Regions from separate parts of the Pseudomonas sp. MDT1-16 genome, predicted to be linked through region 3. Evidence: predicted binding sites of a transcription regulator. Region 3 holds the regulator's gene; each other region holds the start of a gene.
The links. Region 3 encodes sigma-54, which starts transcription at its own class of promoters, with help from an activator protein. Its sites were predicted from a motif close to ANTGGCATNNANNTTGCTNT; they were not measured.
Positions count from the first base shown of each region.

Region 1: the regulator sigma-54 is predicted to act here: its motif matches at 1,667-1,686, upstream of glnA (glutamate--ammonia ligase).
Region 2: the regulator sigma-54 is predicted to act here: its motif matches at 1,345-1,364, upstream of flgB (flagellar basal body rod protein FlgB).

Region 1 is NZ_CM142717.1:569,437-572,674, forward strand. Features, by position in the region: gene glnA (glutamate--ammonia ligase) at 164-1,570, opposite strand; gene thiI (tRNA uracil 4-sulfurtransferase ThiI) at 1,902-3,238, shown strand, end outside.
Region 2 is NZ_CM142717.1:1,747,791-1,751,028, forward strand. Features, by position in the region: gene ACYZT3_RS07865 (chemotaxis protein CheV) at 1-298, shown strand, start outside; gene cheR (protein-glutamate O-methyltransferase CheR) at 345-1,172, shown strand; gene flgB (flagellar basal body rod protein FlgB) at 1,407-1,814, shown strand; gene flgC (flagellar basal body rod protein FlgC) at 1,818-2,261, shown strand; gene flgD (flagellar hook assembly protein FlgD) at 2,277-3,005, shown strand; gene flgE (flagellar hook protein FlgE) at 3,037-3,238, shown strand, end outside.
Region 3 is NZ_CM142717.1:1,246,184-1,249,421, forward strand. Features, by position in the region: gene ptsN (PTS IIA-like nitrogen regulatory protein PtsN) at 1-38, opposite strand, end outside; gene hpf (ribosome hibernation-promoting factor, HPF/YfiA family) at 51-359, opposite strand; gene ACYZT3_RS05510 (RNA polymerase factor sigma-54) at 433-1,926, opposite strand; gene lptB (LPS export ABC transporter ATP-binding protein) at 2,110-2,835, opposite strand; gene lptA (lipopolysaccharide transport periplasmic protein LptA) at 2,835-3,238, opposite strand, start outside.

The DNA of each region.
Region 1 (3,238 bases), 680 kb from region 3:
CATAGGCGAGTGGTGCCGGTTAGCCCAACCTACCCAACATCCGCTCACATAAACAGCCGCGTTATGATTGTACCAACGCAGAGCGTGGGAACGAGCGCCCACAAAAAAGGCCTCCCGAAGGAGGCCTCTTTTTGTCACGCCGCGTGGAGCCGGCGCTACCGGATTAGCAGCTGTAGTACAGCTCGTATTCCAGTGGGTGTACGAAGGTACGTACTTTGATTTCTTCTTCGCTTTTCAGGGCGATGTAAGCGTCGATGAAGTCGTCGCTGAAAACGCCGCCTTTGGTCAGGAACGCACGACCTTTGTCCAGCTCTTCCAGGGCTTCTTTCAGGCTGCCGCAAACTTGTGGGATCTCTTTCGCCTCTTCAGGCGGCAGGTCATACAGGTTTTTGTCAGCAGCATCGCCAGGGTGGATCTTGTTCTGGATACCGTCCAGGCCAGCCATTACCAGGGCAGCGAAGGCCAGGTACGGGTTGGCTGCCGGATCCGGGAAGCGAGCTTCGATACGGCGAGCGCGAGGGCTGGACACGTAAGGAATACGGATCGAAGCGGAACGGTTGCGAGCCGAGTAGGCCAGCATTACCGGTGCTTCGAAACCTGGGACCAGACGCTTGTAGGAGTTGGTCGACGGGTTGGTGAAGCCGTTCAGGGCCTTACCGTGCTTGATGATGCCGCCGATGAAGAACAGAGCGGTATCGGACAGGCCGGCATAGCCTTCGCCAGCGAAGGTGTTCTTGCCATCTTTGGCGATGGACAGGTGAACGTGCATACCCGAGCCGTTGTCGCCGTACAGAGGCTTAGGCATGAAGGTTGCGGTGCGGCCATAAGCGACAGCCACGTTGTGTACGCAGTACTTCAGGGTCTGAACTTCGTCAGCCTTGGCTACCAGGGTGTTGAACTTCACACCGATTTCGTTCTGACCGGCAGTCGCCACTTCGTGGTGGTGAACTTCGATGACCAAGCCCATTTCTTCCATGGCGTTGCACATGGAGGTACGGATTTCGTGGTCGTGGTCGAACGGTGGAACCGGGAAGTAACCACCTTTGATGCCTGGGCGGTGGCCATGGTTGCCGCCTTCGATGTCTTGGTCGGACATCCACGAACCTTGTTCGGAGAAGATTTTGAACATCGAGCCGGAAATGTCGGACTTGAACTTCACCTGATCGAAGATGAAGAACTCAGGCTCTGGACCCACAAATACGGTGTCACCGATACCGGTCGACTTCAGGTACTCCTCGGCACGCTTGGCGATCGCGCGTGGGTCGCGATCGTAGCCTTGCATGGTCGAAGGCTCGATTACGTCGCAAACGATGATCAGCGTTGGATCTTCGGTGAACGGGTCGAGAACGGCAGTGCTGTCGTCCGGCAGCAGGATCATGTCGGAGGCTTCGATGCCTTTCCAGCCGGCGATGGAGGAACCGTCGAACATTTTGCCTTCTTCAAAGAAAGCGTCATCCAGCGCGTCGCGAGCCGGCATGGTCACGTGGTGCTGAGTGCCTTTGGTGTCCGTGAAGCGCAGATCAATCCATTTGACGTCATGATCTTTGATGAGTTGAACCGACTTCGACATAGTGTCCTCCGGGTGGCTTCGGGCTTAGTAGTGGATGCCCTTGGAATGTGGGTGATGCCGGCGCGAATACTCTGCCAAGGCAACCTGCCTCACAAGGGAGCAAATTGCATGCCAGTGCCCCACCATGGGTTTTTTGCCCCAATATCACGCTTAATAAAGGAACAAAGCAGGGTAGAACTGGAAATCGCGCCCCGTAATGTAGCGTTAAACTCAACAAATGACCTGTTTTGGTGCGCGCAAAACCTTCTGCACATTAACTGGTTAAACCTTGAGCAATTTCCGCTATAATCCGCGCCCCCCTTTTTCGGCTGGCCCAGCGCGCGCTGTTTTCATGAAACTAATCGTAAAAGTCTTCCCCGAGATCACCATCAAGAGCCGCCCGGTACGGATGCGTTTCATCCGCCAGTTGGCCAAAAACATCCGTACCGTGCTCCGCGACCTGGACCCGGCTGTGGTGGTGAACGGTGTGTGGGACAATCTCGAGCTGGAAACCCGCGTCAGCGAGCCCAAAGCCCTGAAGGAGATGACCGAGCGCCTGAGCTGCATGCCGGGCATCGCGCATTTCCTGCAGGTCGACGAATACCCGCTGGGCGACTTCGACGACATCGTCGCCAAGTGCAAGCAGCACTTCGGTGATGCGTTGGCCGGGAAGATTTTTTCGGTGCGCTGCAAGCGTGCCGGCAAGCACGAATTCAGCTCGATGGATGTCGAGAAATACGTCGGCAGCCAACTGCGTCGTCAGTGCGGCGCCGCCGGAATTTCGCTGAAAGAGCCGGAAATCGAAGTTCGTATCGAGATTCGCGACAAACGGTTGTTTGTGATCCACGACCAGCACAACAGCATCGGCGGTTATCCGCTGGGTGCCCTGGAACAGACACTTGTGCTGATGTCTGGCGGTTTCGATTCCACCGTCGCCGCTTACCAGATCATGCGCCGCGGGCTGATGAGCCATTTTTGCTTCTTCAACCTGGGCGGACGGGCCCATGAACTGGGCGTTATGGAAGTCGCGCACTTCATCTGGAAGAAGTACGGCAGCTCCCAGCGCGTGTTATTTGTGAGTGTGCCGTTCGAGGAAGTACTGGGAGAAATTCTCGGTAAAGTCGATAACAGTCATATGGGTGTAGTTTTGAAGCGTATGATGTTGCGCGCTGCTTCCCGTATTGCCGATCGGCTGGACATTGATGCGCTGGTCACCGGCGAAGCGATTTCCCAGGTGTCGAGCCAGACGCTGCCGAACCTGTCCGTGATCGACTGCGTGACCGACAAGCTGGTCTTGCGTCCGCTGATCGCCAGTCACAAGCAGGACATCATCGACCTGGCCAACGAAATCGGTACTGCCGACTTCGCCAAGCACATGCCGGAATACTGCGGGGTCATCTCGGTGAACCCCAAGACCCACGCCAAGCGTCCGCGCGTGGAGTACGAAGAACAACAGTTCGACATGGCAGTGCTTGAGCGTGCGCTCGAGAACGCCAAACTGGTGCCGATCGATCGCGTGATCGACGAATTGGGCCAGGACTTGCAGATTGAAGAAGTCAGCGAAGCGCTGGCTGGTCAGATCGTTATCGACATCCGTCACCCGGATGCCGCTGAAGATGACCCGCTGGGCTTGGCTGGCATCGAGGTACAAGCGATGCCGTTTTATGCATTGAACGCTCGTTTCAAGGA
Region 2 (3,238 bases), 500 kb from region 3:
GCAAGCGCTGGATTACCTGCGCAAGCTGGTCGACGAGGGCAAGAAGCCGGAAGAGGAGTTCCTGATGATGATTTCCGACATCGAGATGCCGGAGATGGACGGGTACACCCTCACGGCCGAGATCCGCAGCGACCCTCGCATGCAAAAGCTTCACATCATCCTGCATACTTCGTTGTCGGGTGTATTCAATCAGGCGATGGTCAAGAAGGTCGGTGCCGATGACTTCCTTGCCAAATTCCGTCCTGATGACCTGGCATCCCGGGTAGTCAACCGGATCAAAGCAGCAGACATCAGCTAGGGGCCTTCTGCCCCTGGCGGTTAACACGATTTAAGAGGCGGCATCTTTGTCTACGGGTAATTTGGATTTTGAACAGTTCCGGGTCTTCCTGGAAAAAGCCTGTGGCATTTTGCTCGGTGAAAACAAGCAATACCTGGTCTCGAGCCGTCTCAACAAACTGATGGAACAGCAAGGCATCAAGTCCCTGGGTGAGCTGGTCCAGCGCATCCAGACCCAGCCACGCAGCGGTTTGCGCGAGATGGTGGTGGATGCCATGACCACCAACGAAACCCTGTGGTTTCGTGACACCTATCCGTTTGAAGTCTTGAAGAACAAGGTGCTGCCCGCCGCGATCAAGGCCGCCCCTGGCCAGCGTCTGCGGATCTGGTCGGCGGCGTGTTCGTCGGGTCAGGAACCGTATTCGCTGTCGATGTCGATCGATGAGTTCGAGCGCGTGAACATGGGCCAGTTGAAGATGGGCGTGCAAATCGTTGCCACCGACCTGTCCGGCACCATGCTGACCAACTGCAAGACCGGCGAGTACGACAGCCTGGCCATCGGCCGTGGTCTGTCGCCCGAGCGCCTTCAGCGTTACTTCGACCCGAAAGGGCCGGGGCGCTGGGCCATCAAGGCGCCGATCAAGAGCCGGGTGGAGTTTCGCTCGTTCAACCTGCTGGACAGCTACGCGAGCCTCGGCAAGTTCGACATCGTGTTCTGCCGCAACGTGCTGATCTACTTCTCCGCCGAGGTGAAGAAGGACATCCTGTTGCGCATTCACAGCACGTTGAAGCCAGGCGGTTATCTGTTCCTCGGTGCTTCCGAGGCGCTGAACGGTTTGCCGGACCATTACCAAATGGTCCAATGCAGCCCGGGGATCATTTACCAGGCGAAGTGATTCGTTGACGGTATAAAAAAACGGGAGTCCTCAGGGGCTCCCGTTTTTTTTTGCCTGCGATTTTTGGGAGGCGAGCGGCAGAAAAGCGGCAGGCGGCGGAAATCGGTTGCCGCTTTTCTGGCATTGCCACGTTGCCACTGCCCGCATAGCCCCGGTTTACGGCCTTTTTTGAATTGGCACGCCGCTTGCTATGTCTCTGTTACGAAAAATCAGGTCACCCGAAGGTTTCCCGACATGAGCATCAGCTTCGATAAAGCGCTCGGTATCCACGAACAAGCCCTGGGCTACCGCGCTCAGCGTGCCGAAGTCCTGGCCAACAACATCGCCAATGCCGACACCCCGAACTACAAGGCTCGGGATCTGGACTTCTCGAAAGTGCTCGCCGAGCAGAATGAGAAGACCAAGAGCGGCACTTTCGCCTTGAACATGACCAACAACCGTCATATCGAAGCCGAAGGACTGGGCAATGGCGACGAGTCGCTGCTGTATCGCACGCCGATGCAACCGTCGATCGACCAGAACACCGTGGACGCCCAGCTTGAGCAGTCGAACTACGCGGAAAACGCCGTCGGCTTCCAGGCCAGCTTCACCCTGCTCAACAGCAAATTCAAAGGGCTGGTATCAGCCCTGCGCGGAGAGTAAGCCATGTCTCTATCCAGTGTTTTCAACATTGCCGGTAGCGGCATGAGTGCCCAGACCACTCGCTTGAACACCGTCGCCAGTAACATCGCCAACGCCGAGACCGTCTCCTCGAGCATCGACCAGACCTACCGTGCACGGCACCCGGTATTTGCCACCATGTTCCAGGGCGGCCAGAGCGGCGGCAGCGATTCGCTGTTCCAGAGCCAGGACGCGGCCGGTCAAGGTGTGCAAGTGCTTGGCGTAGTCGAAGACCAGAGCAACCTTGAGGCGCGCTACGAGCCGAACCATCCGGCGGCCGACGGCAAGGGCTACGTCTACTACCCGAACGTCAACGTGGTGGAAGAAATGGCTGACATGATTTCCGCGAGCCGCTCGTTCCAGACCAACGCCGAAATGATGAACACCGCCAAAACCATGATGCAGAAGGTCCTGACCCTCGGTCAGTGATAAGGGGCGACTCAGATGAGTATTACCGATACCACCAGTGGCCCTAGCCTCAAAGACATCTTGGCCAACTCTTCGGTCAAGACCAAGACCAACACCAGTGCCGATGGCCTGGCGTCCGCGACGAACAGCGCCACCGGCAAGCAGTCCCTGGGCAAGGACGCGTTCCTGCAACTGCTGGTGACCCAGCTGAAAAACCAGAACCCGCTCGAACCGCAGGACAACGGTGAGTTCGTGGCTCAGTTGGCGCAGTTCAGTAGTCTGGAAGGGATCACTACGCTCAACACCAGCGTGAGCAAAATTGCCGCCAGCAACAGCTCGTCGCAGGCGTTGCAAGCCTCGTCGCTGGTGGGGCGCTCGGTCATCGCACCGGGAAGCAAAGCCGTGGTCGATACCTCGAAGTCGTTTAGCGGTGAGGTCGTGCTCCCGGCGTCGGTGGCGGGAGTTACGGTGAAGATCACGGACGCGGAGGGCAAGCTTGTTCGCACCATCGATCTAGGGGCTCAGGCAACCGGCAATTCCAGCTTCATCTGGGACGGCAAGGACTCTGCGGGTAAAGCCCTGGCGTCGGGCACTTACACCTTCGCGGCATCGACGACCATCGATAGCAAGGCGGTATCGCTGATCACCAACCTGCCAGCAACGGTCAACAGCGTGACCATCAGCCAGACCGGCGGTGAGTTGATGCTCAATCTGGCCGGGCTGGGCAGCATCGCCCTGTCCAAAGTTAAAACCATTGGTATGTAGAGCCGGCTAACACGGCACAAAGGAGTGGAATATGTCTTTCAATATCGGCCTTAGCGGTCTCTATGCAGCCAACAAACAACTGGACGTAACCGGCAACAACATCGCCAACGTCGCGACCACCGGTTTCAAATCGTCCCGTGCAGAATTCGAAGACGTTTATTCGGCCACCAAGCTGGGTTCCGGCAGCAAAACCATCGGTAACGGCGTGCGCCTGGCCAACGTTTCCCAGCAGT
Region 3 (3,238 bases):
GAACGGCCGGGGGTCAGGATGCTTTCAAGTCGGATCATGGGTTGGGAGTGTTAACGACCGGTCGCGCCCTGGAGGAGGCTTTGGGTCTTTTCCTTATGCTTTTTGAGTTGTTTATCCAGCTTGTCGGTCAGTGCGTCGATCGCCGCGTACATGTCGGTATGCTCCGCATTTGCGACCACTTCATTGCCGGGAATATGCAGCGTGGCTTCGATTTTCTGCTTGAGCTTTTCGACCGTCATCGTGACTTGCACGTTGGTGATCTTGTCGAAATGCCTCTCTAATCGTTCGAGTTTTTCGCCGATGTAGGTGCGAAGAGGTTCGGTCACTTCCAGTTGGTGTCCACTGATGTTGACTTGCATACAGCTCTCCTTCGTTGCCAGTGCATAAAGCGGCAGGCAGAAATGCCTGCCACTGGAACGCTGTGGCGTGGCTCTACATCAACCGCTTGCGTTCGCTCGAAGGCGCGATCCCGAGGGATTCGCGGTACTTGGCGACGGTGCGGCGAGCCACCTGAATGCCTTGTGCCTCCAGTAAACCAGCGATCTTGCTGTCACTCAACGGCTTTTTCTGATTTTCCGCGGCAACCAGTTTTTTGATGATCGCGCGGATCGCCGTAGACGAGCATTCACCGCCCTCAGAGGTGCTGACGTGACTGGAGAAAAAGTATTTCAGTTCATATATGCCCCGTGGGGTATGCATGAATTTCTGCGTGGTCACCCGAGAAATCGTCGATTCGTGCATGCCCACCGCTTCGGCGATGTCATGCAGGACCAGCGGTTTCATGGCTTCGTCACCGTATTCAAGAAAGCCGCGCTGATGCTCGACGATCTGAGTGGCTACTTTCATCAGGGTTTCGTTGCGGCTTTGCAGGCTCTTGATGAACCAGCGGGCCTCTTGCAACTGATTGCGCATGAAGGTGTTGTCGGCGCTGGTGTCGGCGCGGCGCACGAAACCGGCGTATTGAGCATTGACCCGCAGTCGTGGCACGGATTCCTGGTTCAGTTCCACCAGCCAGCGCTCGTTGTCCTTGCGTACGATCACGTCGGGAACGACGTATTCGGCTTCGCTGGACTCGATCTGCGAGCCTGGGCGCGGGTTGAGGCTCTGGACCAGTTCAATCACTTGGCGCAGTTCATCTTCCTTGAGCTTCATGCGACGCATCAGCTGGCTGTAATCGCGGCTGCCGAGCAGGTCGATGTAATCGGTGACCAGGCGTTTGGCCTCCACCAGCCAAGGGGTCTTGGCGGACAACTGACGCAATTGCAGCAGCAGGCATTCGCCCAGGTTGCGGGCGCCGATGCCAGCGGGTTCGAATTGCTGGATGCGGTGCAGGACGGCTTCGATTTCGTCCAGTTCGATGTCCAGTTCCGGATCGAAGGCTTCGAGAATCTCCTCGAGGGTTTCGTCCAGGTAGCCCTGATTGTTGATGCAGTCGATCAGGGTCACGGCAATCAGGCGATCAGTGTCGGACATCGGTGCCAGGTTCAGTTGCCACAGCAGGTGGCTTTGCAGGCTTTCGCCGGCCGATGTACGGGTGGTGAAATCCCACTCGTCGTCATCGTTACTCGGCAGGCTGCTGGCGCTGGTCTGGTAGACGTCTTCCCACGCGGTGTCGACAGGCAGCTCGTTGGGAATGCGCTCGTTCCAGTCACCTTCCTCGAGGTTGTCCACCGTCGGGGCGGTTTCCTGGTAGGAGGGTTCCGAAACATCGGCGTTGGGTGGCTGTTCCGCTTTGTCGGCCAAGGGGTCGGCGTTATCGAAGTCGTCGCCTTCTTCCTGGCGTTCGAGCATCGGATTGGACTCCAGGGCCTCCTGGATTTCCTGTTGCAGGTCCAGGGTCGACAATTGGAGCAGGCGGATGGCCTGTTGCAGCTGCGGTGTCATCGTCAGCTGCTGGCCCATTCTCAAGACTAGCGATGGTTTCATGGCAGGGGCTTAACACCTTATTCGCCGGCGCACATGCGCCATCCACTACAGGGCGCCGGAGCGCCAAACATAAGCAAATTATATGCCTGAAACTGCAACGTTTGCCTAGAGCGCTGTAACAATAAAAAAGTATTCATTTTTATCGAGACAAGCGTTCGGTCGACTAGCCAGGCACCTTAGTGCTTACAGGCGGAATTCATGGCCCAGGTACACTTCCTTGACCAGATCGTTGGCCAGGATGGTGGCAGAGTCACCTTCAGCTATCAGCTGGCCATCGTTGACGATGTAGGCGGTTTCGCAGATATCCAGGGTTTCACGAACGTTGTGGTCAGTGATCAGCACACCAATGCCCTTGGCCTTGAGGTGATAGATGATCTGCTTGATGTCGCCCACCGAAATCGGGTCCACGCCGGCGAATGGTTCGTCGAGGAGGATGAATTTCGGGTTGGTGGCCAGTGCCCTGGCGATTTCCACACGGCGGCGTTCACCCCCGGACAGACTCATGCCGAGGTTGTCGCGGATGTGGCTGATGTGGAATTCCTGCAGCAGGCTTTCCAGCTCTTTGCGACGACCGGTCTTGTCGAGCTCCTTGCGGGTCTCGAGGATTGCCATGATGTTGTCAGCTACCGAGAGTTTGCGGAAGATCGATGCTTCTTGCGGAAGATAGCCGATACCGGCCTTTGCACGACCGTGCATAGGCTGGTGGCTGACATCCAGATCGTCAATCAGTACGCGGCCCTGATCGGCTTGTACCAGACCGACAATCATGTAGAAGCAGGTGGTCTTGCCGGCGCCATTGGGGCCTAGCAGGCCGACGATCTGACCGCTGTCGATGGACAGGCTGACGTCGCGCACGACCTGACGGCTCTTGTAGCTCTTGGCCAGATGCTGAGCTTTCAGAGTTGCCATTACGGGGCCTTTTGCTCTTCGGTTTTCTTTTTCGGCTGGATCACCATGTCGATCCGCGGACGCGACTCGGTGACCTTGCTGCCCGTAGCGCGACCGGCGCTGGCGAGCTTTTTGTTGGTGTCATAGACGATTTTCTCGCCTTGGGTCACGTTGCCGTCCTTGTCGATGACCTTGGCGCGGTCGATCAGCACGACACGGTCTTGCGAGGCGTGGTACTGGATAGTGACGCCATAGCCTTGAACCGGCTTTGTATCGCCTGCTGTTTGCAGTTGCTCGAAGTAGGCGAGGTTGCCCACCGAAGTCACTACGTCGATATCGCCGGCTGGGGTGCGGGTCATCGTCACAGTATTGCCGGTGACCTTCATCGAGCCCTGGGTGATGATCACGTCACCTTTATAGGTGG